2 linked regions of the Algoriphagus machipongonensis genome follow. The protein of the gene in region 1 interacts with the protein of each later gene in a pairwise test. Links are inferred from orthologs where the notes say so. Each region holds a gene or a part of one and is shown on either strand. Other genes may lie near its edges. The genes, in order: groL and ALPR1_RS04390.

Region 1 (8,503 bases):
TCTCCCAAGACAGGGTAAAGCTTGGAGGCATCAAACTGTTGGTCTGTAGACTGCAAATAAGAGAGTAATTGATACTTTTTGTATTCAAAATCAATCAGCCCTTCGGCAATCCAGTTTTTAGGAAGTGTCTTCATAGGAAATAGGTTTACCAAAAATTAATAAAATCTGACATAAGTTTTGTCATGTTTGGAAAAATTGACAGACAAAAAATTGAAAAAAAACGACTCAATATGCGCTATGACCTGACATTAACAGTCGATTTGTCAGCCTTTTTGACAAATCCTTTCTTGGCATAAGAAGTGCTATTAGGCATATGCATTTTAATCTAACATTTAAACAAATAAATTATATGTCAAACGTGAACATCAAACCTCTTGCAGATCGGGTTTTAGTACAACCAGCTGCAGCGGAAGAAAAAACCGCTTCCGGACTTTATATCCCGGACACTGCCAAAGAAAAGCCACAAAAAGGTACTGTCGTAGCAGTGGGGAATGGTAAAAAAGATGAGCCCTTGACTGTACAAGTTGGAGACACCGTACTTTACGGAAAATACTCCGGTACTGAGCTAAATGTGGACGGCGGAGATTACCTCATCATGAGAGAATCTGACATTTTCGCCATTCTGTAAGTAATCACTTAATCGTAAACCAAAAAATCAAAGAAATATGTCTAAGGAACTATTTTTCGACACAGATGCTAGAGACCGCCTGAAAAAAGGTGTTGACGCTCTTGCCGATGCAGTAAAAGTAACATTGGGACCAAAGGGACGTAATGTGATCCTTGATAAAAAATTCGGTGCACCTACTATCACTAAAGATGGTGTTTCTGTAGCTAAAGAAATCGAATTAGAAGAGCCTATCGAAAACATGGGAGCTCAACTTGTAAAAGAGGTGGCTTCCAAAACTGCAGACAATGCAGGTGATGGTACTACTACTGCTACTGTCCTAGCACAGTCTATCTTCAACGTAGGTATTAAGAACGTTGCCGCTGGTGCTAATCCAATGGATCTTAAAAGAGGAATCGACAAAGCAGTTACTGCTGTTGTAGCTTCTTTAAGAGCTAACTCAAAAGAAATCTCTACTTCTAAGGAAATCGCTCAAGTAGCGACTGTTTCTGCAAACAATGACGAAGAAATCGGAACCATGATTTCTAACGCCATGGATAAAGTAGGAAAAGATGGTGTAATCACTGTAGAAGAAGCAAAAGGTACTGAAACTGAAGTTAAAACTGTAGAAGGTATGCAGTTTGACAGAGGATACCTTTCTCCTTACTTCGTGACTAACACAGAGAAAATGGAAGCTGAATTAGAGCAGCCATACATCTTGATTTACGACAAGAAGATTTCTTCTATGAAGGAATTGCTTCCTGTACTTGAGCCAGTAGCTCAGTCTGGAAAACCATTGGTAATCATCTCTGAAGATGTGGATGGTGAAGCATTGGCTACTTTGGTAGTAAATAAAATCAGAGGTGCTCTGAAAGTTGCTGCTGTGAAAGCTCCTGGTTTCGGTGACAGAAGAAAAGCTATGTTGGAAGACATCGCGATCCTTACTGGCGGAACTGTAATCTCTGAAGAGAGAGGCTTCAAGCTAGAGAACGCTACTACTGACATGCTTGGTAGAGCTGAAAAAATCAACATTGACAAAGACAATACTACTATTGTTAATGGATCTGGTGATGCTACAGCAATCAAAGGAAGAGTATCTGAAATCAAAGCTCAGATCGACAAAACTACTTCTGACTACGACAGAGAAAAACTTCAAGAAAGACTTGCTAAGCTTTCTGGCGGTGTAGCTATCCTTTATATCGGAGCTGCAACTGAAGTAGAAATGAAAGAAAAGAAAGACCGTGTAGATGATGCACTTCACGCAACTAGAGCTGCCGTTCAAGAAGGCGTTGTTGTAGGTGGTGGTGTTGCATTGGTCAGAGCTAGCGAAGCTTTGGTTGATCTTAAAGGCCTAAACGAAGACGAGGATACTGGTATCAACATTATCAGACAAGCGATCGAATCTCCATTGAGAACTATCGTATTGAATGCTGGTGGTGAGCCTTCTGTCGTGATCAACAAGATCAGAGAAAACAAAGGTAACTACGGTTACAATGCTCGTACTGACAAATATGAAGACTTGTTCAAAGTGGGTGTAATTGACCCAACTAAAGTAACAAGACTAGCACTTGAAAATGCTGCTTCTATCGCTGCATTGCTATTGACCACTGAATGTGTAGTAGCAGACGTGAAAGAAGATGCTCCAGCTATGCCTCCAATGGGTGGCGGCGGAGGAATGGGCGGAATGATGTAATTCCAACTATTCAAAAATTTTAAAAGGAGGTCCTTAGGCCTCCTTTTTTATTTGCCTGATAACTAGGCATCGTATTTATTTAAGGCAAAAAACCACTAAAATACTTTTTTAAGGCAAGGGAATAATTGTATTTTGTACTTTATTGCCCCAACTAGATATCAAAATCGTTAAATGATTCACTTTGACGCCATTTTTCTCGTGGATGACGATCCTATCAATAACCTAATAAACAAACGGTTATTGAGTAAAGTGGAGATAACTGAGAGAATTCAAGAATTTTTAGAAGGTCAGTTTGCCATAGAGCGACTGAATGAGGAACCTTTGGATAAAACCCTATTGATTTTTTTAGATATAAATATGCCTGTAATGAATGGTTGGGAGTTTCTGGAAGCCTACATGGAGCAGCATCCAAACAGAAAAGATAAAATTGTTATCCTTTCTAGTTCCATCGATTTTCAGGACAGACAAAAGGCAAAAGGATACCCTGTCGTTTCAGGATTTTTAGAAAAACCCCTCACTTTGGATAAGATCCATATGCAATTATCAAAATATAGGATCAAGGAATAATTTAATCCAATACAGGACCAAGACGATCCCAAATCTGTCTGATGAGTAAAAATGGAACAGGCAAATCGCCTGGAGCCCCGCCCATTCTCACAATCACTAAATTCTGCGATGGGACAACCATTACAAACTGTCCATTCTTTCCCATAGCCTGATACATGTCTGCAGGTGCCTGCGGCACCAAACTTCCAGGCAACACCTGTTGACTTTGAGGGACCATGTAAGAATTTTTGCCATTCAACCAGGTGAGGTAACCATAGCTTGGGTTTAAATCCTGCGAACTTTGATGAAGGTCTTCAAAAAAATCTCTATCCCCTATTTGTTCATTGTCCCATTTTCCATTTGCCAGTAGCAGTAAGCCAAACCTAGCCATAGACCTTGCATCACTATAAAAAACATTATTATCTCCTGTTTTCTGCCACATCCCTTTCATACCAATCTTATTCCCCAGCCTCTCTTTAAAAAAAGTCTGATAACTCATGCCGGATGCATTGGTAATTACTTGATCTAGCAAGGTATAGGGAGCATTATGATAGGCCCATCGCTCTCCTGCCTCAGCTTTGAAAACAAGGTTTTCCTGGTTGGTTTTTTCTGGGTAAGCAACTTGATCATCCAAGCCAGTAGTCATGCTAAGGTGATGGCGAATTCGAATATCACGCTCCTCGCTGTTCGGCATGGATGTCCACCCTTTCCCCAAATACTCTTGCGTTCGGTCTTTTAAGGACAATAATTTTTCATCCTCAGCTAAGCCAATCAAACTTGCAGTCAAGGTTTTTCCTGCGGAAGCCCAATACCAAAATGAATTCTGATCCATTGGCCCCAAGCCCGTAAGCTTATTTCCCCAATACTCCTCCACAACAATCTTTCCGTCCTTAAGAATAATAAACGCGCGAGTATCTTGAGTAGGCAACCAAGATAATAATTCCGCTAAGGCAGTCCCATCCCATCCCAGAGTTTGAAAATTAGTTTCCTCCCAAATTGAAGATTCTGTGGGCGGGTAATATAGGGAACTATTGGAATTTGGTTCCTGTGCATCGGCACAAGAGGAAAAAAATAAAATCCAGCAACCAAACACTAATTTTCCAATCACTTGAAAAGCTCTAAAAACTGAAAGATTGCTGGATTCCATAAATTATTTTCTTAAAGTATCTTGAATAAATTCTTTTAAATCAGTCCTGAATTTCTCGGCTGAAGGTAAATGGGTATACATCATATGGCCCGCTTCATAATAAGTCATCTTGATTCTATCTGAAGCAGATTTTGGTAAACCTAAGTGTGAAATAGAATGCTCAACCCCATAAAACACAGTTGCCAAATCATAATATCCATTCATAATCAACACTTTCATATTAGGATCCTTACTAAGGGCATCAGCCATATCTGGCAAAGTCGTGATCGCGCCTGTTGTACCCCAATACTGATTACCTCTATGAGACCAATCCCATTTAAACCCATCCTTGCTGTAAGCTGAAGGTGCATACAATAAGTCCTTGCTTACTCCTAAGGCACCATGAAAGTAGTCAAGAAATAAACTGGTATAAGCAGGTGAAATTGCATCACTTTGCGGGTCAGTAAAGGCAGACATGGACATAGGATCAAGATTAATCCCTTTATATCTAGAATCGAGTCTTCCCACAGTCATGCCTTCATCTCTCAATAATTCCTGGAATGTTTCTCCGGCATCCATCTTCAGACCAGCTCTTAACCAAACCTCAGCATCAATACCAGTATAACCTTCTAATTTCTGAGCAATAGAATTTTTATCTGCATCGGAAATGGTATTTCCCTTGAATAATGCCGGGGCATATTCATTTTCAGTAAAATCTCTAACTTCCTGAACAAAGGATTCTATATCCGATCCCTTATTGGTGATTTTGTCATGATATCTTGCCGTTACTGCTACCGTAGGTAAGTAAGCGATATTAGATATATCCTCGTTTGGTACGAAAAACAAAGTTCTCAGGTCAAAAACAGAGGAAACCATGATTACACCGTTCAAGGCATAGCCTTGGTTCAATAAATAGCTCATTACCCCAGCATTTCTGAAAGTACCATAGCTTTCTCCCAAAATGTATTTTGGAGAATTTAAGCGATCATACTCCTTCAAAAACTGCATGATAAACAAGCTGACGCTCCGGATATCCTGATCTACACCCCAAAAGTCTTTTCCTGTAGCGTCTCCAATCGGAACGCTAAGCCCTGTACCTACAGGATCCATCATCACCACATCCGCTACGTCCAGGATAGAATATTCATTATTTGCCAATTCGTATGGCCCAGCCTGATTATAGTTAGGGTCATCAACTACAATTCTTTTGGGACCCATAATCCCCATATGAAGCCAATAGGAAGATGATCCAGGACCTCCGTTATAAGAAAATATTATCGGACGGTCTTTTTCAGGGTTCTCTTTAAAATACGCTGTAAACCCAAAAAGGGCGATAGGCTTATTCTGTTCATCTTTCAATTGGAAAGTTCCAGCTTTTGCGTTTAGGTTAATGGTTTTACCATCAATCGTTACGGACTGCTTCGAGTCGAAAACTTGTCCTTCGGGGATTATATCTGTTTTTGTTTCGGTTTTTTCCTGAGCTATCGCAAAGGTCGAAACCAAAAACAAAACCAGTAGAAATCTGATTTTCATGATTTTTAAATATTTATTGGTTGAAATGGTTTAATTATGAAGCAGTTTAACAAAAAATCAGGACATAGGCTCACCAACCTTCAACTGATAACATCGCTCATGTAAGTGAAAGCCTAATTTCTGATAAAAGGCCTCGGCATCCTCTGCAGAAAACAATATCAATCGTGCAGTTGGGGCAATTTCTCTTGCTTTCAAAAGCAATTCTCTACCGATCCCCTGTCTTTGATGAGATTTCTTGACCGCCAAATCAGCTACAAAAGTGCGATAACAATAATCAGAGATCCCCCTCATAAAACCAATAAGATTCCCCTTATCATCTCTTGCGGTAACCCAGAGATTTGCTCCGCTCACCATCTGCTCTAGAAGCGTTCTATCTTCCATGGGTCGTCTTTTGGCGAGCGTTGATTTTTCTAACACTTCAATAAATTCCTCTAAAGAAATGTGTTGCTCTATTTGAATAGAAAGCATATATTAAATTATTAATTCAAAAATATGACAGGAGGAGCTGGGTTTAGTATGTCAGGAAATCATTCGATGAAAGACAATCGAAATTTGGGAAAAATCCGTCCCAAATCAAGTGCTTCAAGTCAATATGATTATAAGAAAAAAATGGATTTGGTTGATCAAAAAAATCTAGATCAAGCAATACAATTTAGAATAGATCGGAAATACCAAAGTGATCAAAGAAGAAAATGGATTTTTAGAATGCTTTGTATCGGAGGAATTATCTTGACTATAATCATTTATTTAACAAGCTAGACCAATACATCTTGTAATTCCTTTCTTTTCTGAAAGGTTGCTTTTGCAAACGGGCAGAGTGGCAATACTTTGATCTCTTCTTTTCTTACATAGTCCACCAGTGCTTCCAAGAGTTGAGCTCCTATTCCTTGTCCTTTCAATGACTCATCTACCTCAGTATGTTCGATGATCAATTTCTTGGGGCCTGCCATGACATAAACCATTTCAGCAACCTGCTTTCCTCCTTGTTCTAAATAAAACCAACCTTTCTTCCCGTCAAACTGATGTTGTATTTCCATAATTAAGTTTTCGTCCTTCCTTCTACCATCTCATTATAAACCTTGTTAACTGGCTCCCAAAGCTCGATACTATGACCATCCGGGTCTAAAATATGAACAAATTTACCATAGTCAAAAGTCTCAATTTCATCGAGAATAGTTACTCCCTCCTTTTTTAATTCCACTACTAACTCCTCAAGATTTTCCACACAATAATTCAGCATAAAATCCTTTTCTGAAGGTTTGAAATAAGTAGTATCGTCCTTCATTGGAGACCATTGAGTAAAGCCTTTTTGCTCTGGATTTTCCGAGCTTCTCCATTCAAATGTGGACCCATAGGCATCTGTTTCTAGGCCTAAATGTTTTTGATACCAATCCTTCGTCTTCGCAGGATCTTTGACTTTAAAAAACACACCTCCGATTCCAGTCACCCTTTTTTTCATGATTTCTATTTTTTTATGACTCTTTCCCTTTGACAATTAAAAACCAATTTCCTTCAAGCTCTAAATAACCATAGTCATAACAGTAGTGGTATTGGTTTCCTTTTTTATTAGTATAAATATGCGTATTGTATTTAAAACTAAAGCCGGCCTGCACCAATTTATCTCTTGGTGCTTTGGCTAGGTTCTCCCCTTTTGGAATCATACCTTCTAGGATGTTCCTATTCCTTTTGAGAGTATAATTGATATTTCGAATCAAATTCGTCGTAATGGCATTTTGTTGATTATTGTACGTATTTCTACAGGAATCATCACAAAACTTCTTATCAACCCTTCCTCTAATCGGCTCGCCACAATTTAAACAGGTCCTTTTCTCCATGCTTTTCTTAAAAAGTAAACCTTAATCTACTAATAAAAGAAGAATTTAGGAATAGTGTTTTAAGTCAATTGTAAACAAATTGAGCTGTCAGCTTTGTACTTGCATCGGATTTTAACCTGACCCAATGAGCTGAGTAACCGACCGGAAAAATGTAAGGCACATATTCTCCCGGTTTTACTTGGATCATTTTATACTCCGACCACTCTTCATTCCCCAAGAAATCTACTTCTATTGTAATCGAGACTGGAACTGTTCCTTCATTTTTAAAATGAATCATTTTTTTATCGAAACCATTCATAAGATACGGATCTGAAACAGTTCCTGCATCCACCTCTTCATTTTGCCAAACTGCCCCAATTCCAGAAGGTTTTCCATAATTCCATAGGTCATCTATATTTTGGAACAATAATCCAGATTGAGGTTGTCCCACTCCATGATCAGTTTGATCACCTGCCATCACGAACATTCCCCTCCAAAAAACAAAATCAGGAACAATTCTGAGGTGATAAGAAATCGGCTTTATTCCCCAAACAAAGCCCCCATAGGTCATCATTGGTAATTCATAAAAAATTCCATGTGCATCCATTATGAATCTTTCTGTTTGAACTTCTCTGATCCGCATCCACTCCGTATTCCATGCATGGTCAAATGAGTGACTTCCTTTTGGCATCCTGTATCTTTTCCATTCTTTGGATCGATCATTATAGGCCTTTAAAATTACAGACTTCTTATCCCAGCCAATTGCAAAAATAGGGTTACCATAAATGGATTTACCTGCAAAATTAGAGCTATTCTTTCCTCCTACACCTATGAAAGCTGTTCGTTCTAGAATAGTCCATTTTTCACTTTTTCCATCCCATTCAGCTAGTCTTCCAGCAAATGATTCTTCTAGAAAATCACGCTCATCATAAGAGTTATTAGCTACCACCACCCTTCCATTTCCAGTATGTCCATCTTTAAAATGCACGTACCCTGTTTTTGGAATTTCTAACTCATTATACAAATTAAAAAGCTCTTTAACTTCAAGTGTGTTTACATCACATTCGAAAAACAACCCTTCCATGGTAAGAAAATAGACTTTGTTTGTCGGATCAATTAAATGCTCCATTGTAGCCGCCAGTCTATGTTTGGATAGCTCTAGACTAGTCCTGACCTCTCCTTCACTA
Region 2 (8,319 bases), 2.3 Mb from region 1 along the record:
AATGCCAAAATGAAAATATTAAATGATTTGCTAGCATTAACTGGAGTCTCCGGTGATGAAGCAAATACAGCTAAATTTATTAACGATTATGTTGAAAAACGAAAGAATAGTTGGAAAGTTTTACCAAAAATTTATTCCGGGGAAAAATTTCATGACTGTATCCTACTAAAATTTGGAAATCCTGACATTGCAGTATTTGCCCATATAGACACAATTGGCTTTATGTCAAGGTATTATAATCAGTTGATCCCCGTGGGTGGTCCTGAGGTTATTCCAGGGACTAAAATTATCGGAGAAGATAGTCTAGGAGAAATAAGATGTCAGGTCCAAGGGGATGAAGAGGGTATTTATCATGATTTTCCTCGAGGAGTAGATACTGGGACCTATTTTTCCTTTGAGCAGAACGTTAGAATAGATGAAGATTTTATCCAAGCAGCCTACCTGGATAATAGAATTGGAGTATATAATGCCTTAAAGCAATGTGAAACAATTGAAAATGGTTGGATAGTTTTTTCCACCTATGAGGAGCATGGAGGAGGGAGCATGCCTTTCCTTTTGAGATTTATCCAAGAAACAGCACCCATAACCAAGGCTTTGGTTTCTGATATTACTTGGATTACAGATGGGGTGAAGCACCATGAAGGGGTTGTAATTTCAATTAGAGATAGATTGATTCCTAGAAGGAGCTTTTTAAATAGAGTTTTAGATTTGGCTAAGGAGAGTGAAATTCCTTTTCAATTAGAAGTAGAAGAGTCAGGGGGGAGTGATGGACGTGAAATCCAATTTTCACCCTATGCAATTGATTGGTGTTTTATAGGTGCTGCAGAAGGTAACGTTCACTCTCCAGATGAAAAAGTGTCATTATCGGACATTGATTCGATGATAAGTTTATATAATTACCTACTCGCAAATCTTTAAAATTCGGAAAATGTCTGTTCAGTTAAAGGATAAAAATTTCAAACCCTTTATCAATCGAAAACAAATTCAGGAGAGAATTTCTCAAATTGGGGCTGAAATATCTCAGAAGTATAAAGGTGAAGACCTTCTATTAATAGGTGTATTAAATGGTTCATTTATTTTTATGGCAGATCTTTGCCGTGCAATTGACCTCCCTTTAGAATGCTCATTTGTTAAGATTAGCTCTTATCAAGGGACAGAAAGCACTGGAAAAGTAAAAACTTTGATTGGGTTGGGAGAAAATTTAACAGGTAAAAATATTCTAATTGTGGAAGATATAGTTGATACCGGAATCAGCATGAATCACATGCTAGAGCAGATTTCTGACTATAATCCAGCAAATATTTCTATCGTTACCCTTCTCTATAAACCTGAGGCTTTTCAGTTTAATTATGCAATTGATTATGTGTGTTTTGAAATTCCCAATAAATTTGTCGTCGGCTACGGCCTTGATTATGATAGTTTGGGTAGAAATCTGCCGGAGATCTATCAGCATGATACTCCTTAATTAATGAAATCAGGAATGTATAACATCGTATTATTTGGCCCTCCGGGTGCGGGCAAAGGCACCCAAAGTGAAAAATTAATTCAGAAATATGGATTGACCCATTTATCAACAGGGGATTTGTTCAGGAAACATTTGGGAGAAGGCACTGAGTTGGGGCTGCTTGCAAAGAAATACATGAACGAAGGTCATCTTGTGCCAGATGAAGTGGTGATTAAGATGGTGGAGGAGAAAATCAGCGAAACGAAAGATTCTAAAGGGTTCATTTTTGATGGGTTTCCTAGGACCACCGCTCAAGCTGAGGCTTTGGATAAGATGTTGTCGCACCATGATCTGGTTATTTCTGGTATGATCGCCTTGGATGTCCCACAGGATGTTTTGAGAGAACGTATCAAGGAAAGAGGAAAGACTTCGAATAGAGCCGATGATCAGGACGATGAGAAAATTAATACTCGAATTCAGGTTTATATGAATGAGACTTTACCAGTGGCTGGATACTATGAGCAGCAAGGTAAGTTTCAAAAAATCAATGGAGTAGGTGAGATCGATGAGATTTTTAATCAGATCACTTCGGTAATTGATAGCTACTGATTGCCTATAATTTCCTAATTTTGCAATTCACAATTTGGCTAGGCTTCCAGCTTAGCCTTTTTTCTTTCTAGAAATGGCTGATTCTAATTTCATTGATTACGTAAAATTTTGTTCACGATCCGGAGCAGGAGGTGCAGGTTCTTTGCATTTCCGCAGGGAAAAGCATGTTCCTAAAGGAGGCCCAGATGGAGGTGACGGTGGACGCGGTGGTCATATTATATTAAGAGGAAATGCACAGCACTGGACACTTCTTCATTTAAAATATAAAAAACATGTCATTGCTGAATCAGGAAAAGGTGGAGAAGGTGGTCGAAGGAAAGGAGCAGATGGGAAGGATATTATTTTAGATGTTCCTTTGGGTACAGTGGCCAAAGATGCAGAAACCGGTGAAAAGAGATGTGAAATCACAGAAGACGGTCAAGAAGTTATCCTGACCAAAGGAGGTAGAGGAGGTCTTGGAAATGATCATTTCAAAACTTCCACCAATCAAGCCCCACATTACTCCCAACCCGGAGAAGAAGGGATTGAGGAATGGATTATTCTTGAATTAAAATTACTTGCCGACGTAGGATTAGTAGGTTTTCCAAATGCAGGAAAGAGTACTTTGCTTTCTTCTATTTCAGCAGCCAAGCCTGAGATAGGAGATTACCCTTTTACTACGCTCGTTCCAAATTTGGGTGTGGTTGGTTATCGAGATGATAAATCATTCGTGATGGCGGATATCCCAGGAATCATTGAAGGAGCATCGGAAGGGAAAGGACTTGGGATTAGATTTTTGAGGCATATAGAAAGGAATTCTATCCTATTATTTATGGTGCCTGTAGATGCTCCAAGTATCCAGGAGCAATACCAGATATTGTTAGGTGAATTGGAAAAGTATAATCCTGAACTTTTGGATAAGCAAAGAATACTGGCTGTCTCAAAATCAGATATGCTGGACGAGGAGCTCATGGGTGAAATGAAGTCAGATTTACCGGAAGGCGTCCCTTACGTTTTCATTTCTTCTGTCAGTCAATTTAACCTAGATAAGTTGAAAGATCTGATTTGGCAGGCAATTCACCAGTCTTAAAGTGTCAGATTGTCAGTTTAGAAAGGATGGCAACAATATTGTTAAAATGCTGGAGCCAACTATTGCAAAATATTTATGAAAAATAAAGAACAAGTGGATAAGGAACTAGATCAAGCAGAGGAGCAGCTAGTAAAAGAAACACAAGAAGCACAGGAAAACGAAGAAGCGAAAGCTGAATCGAATGAAGAAAATGTTTCGGCAGTAGATAAACTTGAAGCTGAAAATGCTGAGTTGAAGAATAAGTATTTGAGGTTGTATTCTGATTTTGAAAACTTCAGAAAAAGAACTTCAAAAGAGAGGTTGGATTTAATCACCAACGCTTCTGAGGAAGTTTTAAGAGAACTTATTCCTGTGGTAGATGATTTTGAGCGTGCTTTTAAAGTGAATGAAACGGAAGAAGATGCTTCTAAGATCAGAGAAGGTAACCAATTGATCTTTCATAAATTGCTTAAAATCCTTGAGAATAAAGGACTTAAAGTGATGGATGATTTAGTAGGAAAGCCTTTTGATGCAGATACTCAAGAGGCAATTTCTCAAATTCCTGCTCCAAATGAGGAAATGAAGGGAAAGGTAATCGATGTAGTAGAAAAAGGTTATACACTAGGAGACAAAGTAGTACGCTTTGCGAAAGTGGTAACGGGAGCTTAATTAAATTATGGCAAAAAGAGATTATTACGAAGTATTAGGTGTGTCTAAGTCGGCCTCTCCGGAGGAGATCAAAAAAGCATACCGTAAACTGGCAATAAAGTATCACCCAGATAAAAATCCTGACAATCCTGAGGCAGAGGATAAATTCAAGGAAGCTGCGGAAGCCTACGAAGTCCTAAGTAACCAGGAAAAGCGTCAGCGCTATGATCAATTTGGTCATCAGGGCGTTTCTGGAAACGGTGGCTACGGAGGTGGAGGTATGAATATGGATGATATCTTCTCTCAATTTGGTGATATTTTCGGTGGAGGAGGATTTGGTTCTTTCTTCAGTGGAGGAGCTGGTGGCGGAGGTCGCCGAACCAAAAAAGGAACAAACCTTCGCGTCAAGCTTAAACTCAACCTTGCAGAAATTGCAAATGGAGTTGAGAAAAAAATAAAGGTTAAAAGACATGTCGTTGCTCAAGGGGTGACATTTAAATCATGTTCTACTTGTCAAGGAAGCGGTCAGATCAAAAAGGTAGTCAATACGATGCTTGGTCAGATGGTTTCAGCAAGTACCTGTGGAGTTTGTGGTGGTAGTGGTCAAATAGTTGACAAAAAGCCAGCAGATGCAGATTCCAGAGGTTTGATCGTAAAAGAGGAGGTGATCTCTATCAACATTCCTGGAGGAGTAGCTGAAGGCATGCAGTTGAGTATGTCCGGAAAAGGAAATGAAATTCCAGGAGGAATAGCCGGAGACCTTTTGATCGTCATCGAGGAGGTAGAAGATCAAATTTTACAAAGAGATGGCAATAATGTCATTTATGATCTTTACGTTTCATTCATCGATGCAGCTTTGGGTGCTTCTGTAGAAGTTCCTACGATCGAGGGAAAAGTAAAAATTAAAATTGATGCTGGAACCCAAAGTGGTAAAATGCTTCGATTGAAAGGAAAAGGGATCAAAGATATCAATGGCTACAGCCGCGGTGATCAACTGATCATGGTGAACGTGTGGACACCAACACATTTGAGTAAGGAAGAAAAACAATCTTTGGAAAGTCTGAAAGATTCAGAAAATTTCAGGCCTGACCCAGGGAAATCGGATAAAACCTTTTTCGATAAGATGAAGGAGTTCTTTTAAAAAATCAATTAGCCAGAATCATTTCTGGCTTTTTTTATATTTTTAAAAACCTTTTGAAAGCCTCCCCGTAACTTATCCGTATGCTTAAAAAATTGTGTCTACTGTTTCTCGGAGTTTTTGGATGGGTAGGTGTGAACAAGGCACAGCTTGTAAAAGAGTTTAAAGTCACTGATACAAAGGGGTTTGAGATGGTAAATCTCGGATTCTCTACTTATAAAAGCACCACTCATCTTAAAAGGATCAAGTCCATGGAGCCTCTCTATATCCATGGTCACCTCCAGAAAACGAATATTCTTCCGGTTTTTTCTCAAGAAATTAAAAATAATCTTCTTGAGGCTTCTTTGGTGCACAAAAACGTAGAAGCAGATAACCTAGGTAAAAGCATTACTTCCAAGTTATTTTCGGGTAGCAAAGATGATTTTGATCATACCTGGGATCTTGGCTTAGCTTCCAATTTTCTGTACAACTTGGATTTTACCCTAGGGATGGGGAAAGCCGAGTTTGATTTGGCACAACTCCCCATCAGTAAGATGAAAGTGAAAAGTGCCAGCGCAGACGTGTTAATTCATTATGGCACAAGAGACCCCAATCAAGTCCAAATGGACACCCTTTTGGTAACTCTGAATATGGGATCAGTAAAACTAAATGATATCAATTTTTCGAATGCTAGAAAAATGATCTTTGAGGTTAACTATGGTTCATTGGATCTTAATTTTTCCGAAGCCATGCCTTCCAAGTGCCAAGTAATTGCTGCCGTGGGAGCTGGAACACTCAATTTACTCTTGCCGGATGAATCCAACCCCGTAAAGATTAGAGTGAAAACTACTGCCATGTGTCGAACCACTCTTCCCAAATATTTGAAATCTATCGATGAGCATACTTATATTACCAAAGGCTATAAAGAATCTGATCCACGATTGCTCGAATTGATCGTTGACGTGGGTGTAGGATCTTTAACGATTGAATAGAATAGTTTTTTGCCTTTATGCTTCAAATAAATAACCTCAATAAAACTTACGGTTCGAATAAAGCGCTTACAGATGTAAATCTGTTTGTTCCGAAAGGCGTCATTTTTGGTTTGTTAGGTCCCAATGGTGCCGGAAAAACCACCTTGATACGAATCATTAACCAAATTATCGAGGGAGATTCAGGAGAGATTTTAATCGAGGATGTTCCTTTAAATCCATCTCATATTTCTAAAATAGGTTATCTCCCAGAAGAAAGAGGACTTTACAAGAAAATGAAAGTCTGGGATCAGCTATTGTATTTTGCCAGATTAAAAGGTTTGTCCCAGCAAGATGCCAAAGACAAAATAAAATTCTGGCTTGAGAAAATGGATATTGCTTCCTGGAAGGAAAAGAAGATAGAAGATCTCTCCAAAGGAATGGCTCAGAAAGTACAGTTTATTTCCACCATTATTCATGAGCCACCTTTACTTATTTTAGATGAGCCTTTTTCAGGTTTTGATCCGGTAAATGCGGAGTTGATCAAAAACGAAATTCTAGAACTGAAGACAAAAGGGACTACTGTCATCCTCAGTACCCACCGAATGGAGTCTGTGGAGTTGCTTTGTGATCAAGTAGCGATGATTAACCGTTCTAAGAAGATTCTAGACGGCACGATAAAAGAAGTGAAGAAAAGCTTTAGACCTGAGGTTTATAGCATTTCACTTTCGGATCCTAAAAAATTAATACCCCAGGAATGGACCGCTAAAGAAGAGGATGGTGTCCATCACTTTACCTTGCCGCTCAGTGGGAAATCTCCCAATGAACTTTTATCTGAATTAATGCAATATGGACAAGTTCGGGTGTTTCAGGAAATGACACCCAGTATGGAGGAAATTTTTATTCATCAGGTAAAAGCAACAGAAAATGGATAAAATCTGGCTTGTGATAAAGCGGGAATATCTCGCTCGTGTGAAGAAGAAATCTTTTTTGCTGGCCACCTTATTGACGCCATTGATCTTTCCGGCGATCATGGGAGTCTTTGTTTGGATTGCCTTGGAGGATGATACCAGTCAAGGGCTTCGCATTATCGAAGTGGTGGACAAAAACAAAATGTTTTTTCTAGAAAGTTCCGAGCAATATGCTTTTTCATTTTCCGACTCCAATGTGAATGAAGCCAAACAGAAAGTAATGGATGGAGACCGGTATGGGTTTTTGCTCATTCCTGAATTTGACCTTAAAGACCCGAAAGGGATTGTTTTCTATGGGGAGGAAAATCCCAGTATGAATTTGATTAACTACCTCGAAAATAACCTAAAAAAGAAGATAGAGGAGCAACGGTTGTATGAAAGTGGTATTGACCCTAAAATAATCAATGAAGTCAGAACAAAAGTGGGAATTCGCTCTATTACTCTTGGTGATGAAGGGGAAGAAACTGTCAATGATGCCACGGTAAACTATGCTTTAGGCTTCTTGACAGGCATCTTGATCTATATCTTTATTTTTGTTTACGGCAATCAAATCATGCAAGGGGTGATTGAAGAAAAATCCAGCCGAATTGTAGAAATTCTGGTTTCTTCATTAAAACCTTTTCAATTGATGCTTGGTAAAATTGTTGGTATTGGAGCAGTTGGGTTAACACAGTTTCTAATCTGGGTGGCATTAATAGGGACGCTATCTACAGTGGTAATGGGCTATCTGGGAATGCAGATGCCTCAGCAAACAGCAATGGAATTAGCAAATCCTGAACTGGCAGGAAGTATACCTCCAACAAGTGATTTTGCAGAGATCATGCAGGTGATTTCAGGGATAGATTTCGTGGGCTTAGTTCTGTGCTTCCTTTTCTATTTCTTGGGAGGGTATTTACTCTATGGAGCATTGTTTGCTGCAATAGGATCTGCAGTGGAAGCTCCTTCAGAAGCCCAGCAATTTATGTTTCCAGTAACAATTCCGCTCATAGCGGCATACATGGGCTTATTTGTCTTTGTCCTAAATGACCCTAACAGTTCAGCTTCATTCTGGCTTTCCGTGGTGCCATTGACCTCTCCAATCGCAATGATGGGTAGAGTCAGTTATGGAGTGCCTTGGACAGAGCTTGCACTTTCCATGTCATTATTAATTGCTGGGTTTTTATTTACAACCTGGATGGCTGGGAAAATATACCGAATTGGGATATTGATGCATGGAACCAAGCCTTCTTATAAAACGCTTTGGAAGTGGATCAGAATGAATAATTAGAATCAAGAACCAAGAATCAAGAGCAAAGAACCAAGAACTAAGAATCAAGAACCAAGAACTCTAGAATTTGGAATAAAAATCAAATGCAATGTTCTTGGATACAAGTTTTAAGATGGTAATGCAAAAAAAATCCCGATTCAGAATAGAATCGGGATTTTTCAGTTTATGGGTATTATCTCAAGTAAGCCGATAACATCCAGACAACTTTTTCTTTAGCAGTAATGTAATCACTCATCAAAGAAGAGGT

What was found.
Region 2: the proteins of groL (region 1) and ALPR1_RS04390 interact in binary tests that used the Escherichia coli proteins (3 or more experiments, as listed by UniProt). The link is inferred for Algoriphagus machipongonensis from one-to-one orthologs.

The regions. Positions count from the first base shown.
Region 1 is NZ_CM001023.1:3,353,802-3,362,304, forward strand. The notes cover bases 47-2,981. They hold groL (chaperonin GroEL), read left to right. Parts: upstream 47-665; coding sequence 666-2,297; downstream 2,298-2,981. Other genes in these bases: ALPR1_RS14025 (hypothetical protein), read right to left, coding at 47-134; ALPR1_RS14030 (co-chaperone GroES), read left to right, coding at 350-628; ALPR1_RS14040 (response regulator), read left to right, coding at 2,469-2,864; ALPR1_RS14045 (serine hydrolase domain-containing protein), read right to left, coding at 2,866-2,981. Also shown: more of ALPR1_RS14025, read right to left, coding at 1-46; more of ALPR1_RS14045, read right to left, coding at 2,982-3,990; ALPR1_RS14050 (S10 family peptidase), read right to left, coding at 3,994-5,502; ALPR1_RS14055 (GNAT family N-acetyltransferase), read right to left, coding at 5,560-5,970; ALPR1_RS14060 (hypothetical protein), read left to right, coding at 5,995-6,261; ALPR1_RS14065 (GNAT family N-acetyltransferase), read right to left, coding at 6,258-6,539; ALPR1_RS14070 (VOC family protein), read right to left, coding at 6,542-6,961; ALPR1_RS14075 (DUF2116 family Zn-ribbon domain-containing protein), read right to left, coding at 6,975-7,337; ALPR1_RS14080 (hypothetical protein), read right to left, coding at 7,402-8,503.
Region 2 is NZ_CM001023.1:1,014,012-1,022,330, forward strand. What follows is about bases 2,233-4,983. They hold ALPR1_RS04390 (nucleotide exchange factor GrpE), read left to right. Parts: upstream 2,233-3,197; coding sequence 3,198-3,770; downstream 3,771-4,983. Other genes in these bases: obgE (GTPase ObgE), read left to right, coding at 2,233-3,122; dnaJ (molecular chaperone DnaJ), read left to right, coding at 3,778-4,890; ALPR1_RS04400 (hypothetical protein), read left to right, coding at 4,971-4,983. In the rest of the region: ALPR1_RS04370 (zinc-binding metallopeptidase family protein), read left to right, coding at 10-918; hpt (hypoxanthine phosphoribosyltransferase), read left to right, coding at 929-1,465; ALPR1_RS04380 (adenylate kinase), read left to right, coding at 1,481-2,053; more of obgE, read left to right, coding at 2,127-2,232; more of ALPR1_RS04400, read left to right, coding at 4,984-5,858; ALPR1_RS04405 (ABC transporter ATP-binding protein), read left to right, coding at 5,876-6,769; ALPR1_RS04410 (ABC transporter permease), read left to right, coding at 6,762-8,072; ALPR1_RS04415 (Dps family protein), read right to left, coding at 8,245-8,319. UniProt on the Escherichia coli protein: Participates actively in the response to hyperosmotic and heat shock by preventing the aggregation of stress-denatured proteins, in association with DnaK and GrpE. It is the nucleotide exchange factor for DnaK and may function as a thermosensor.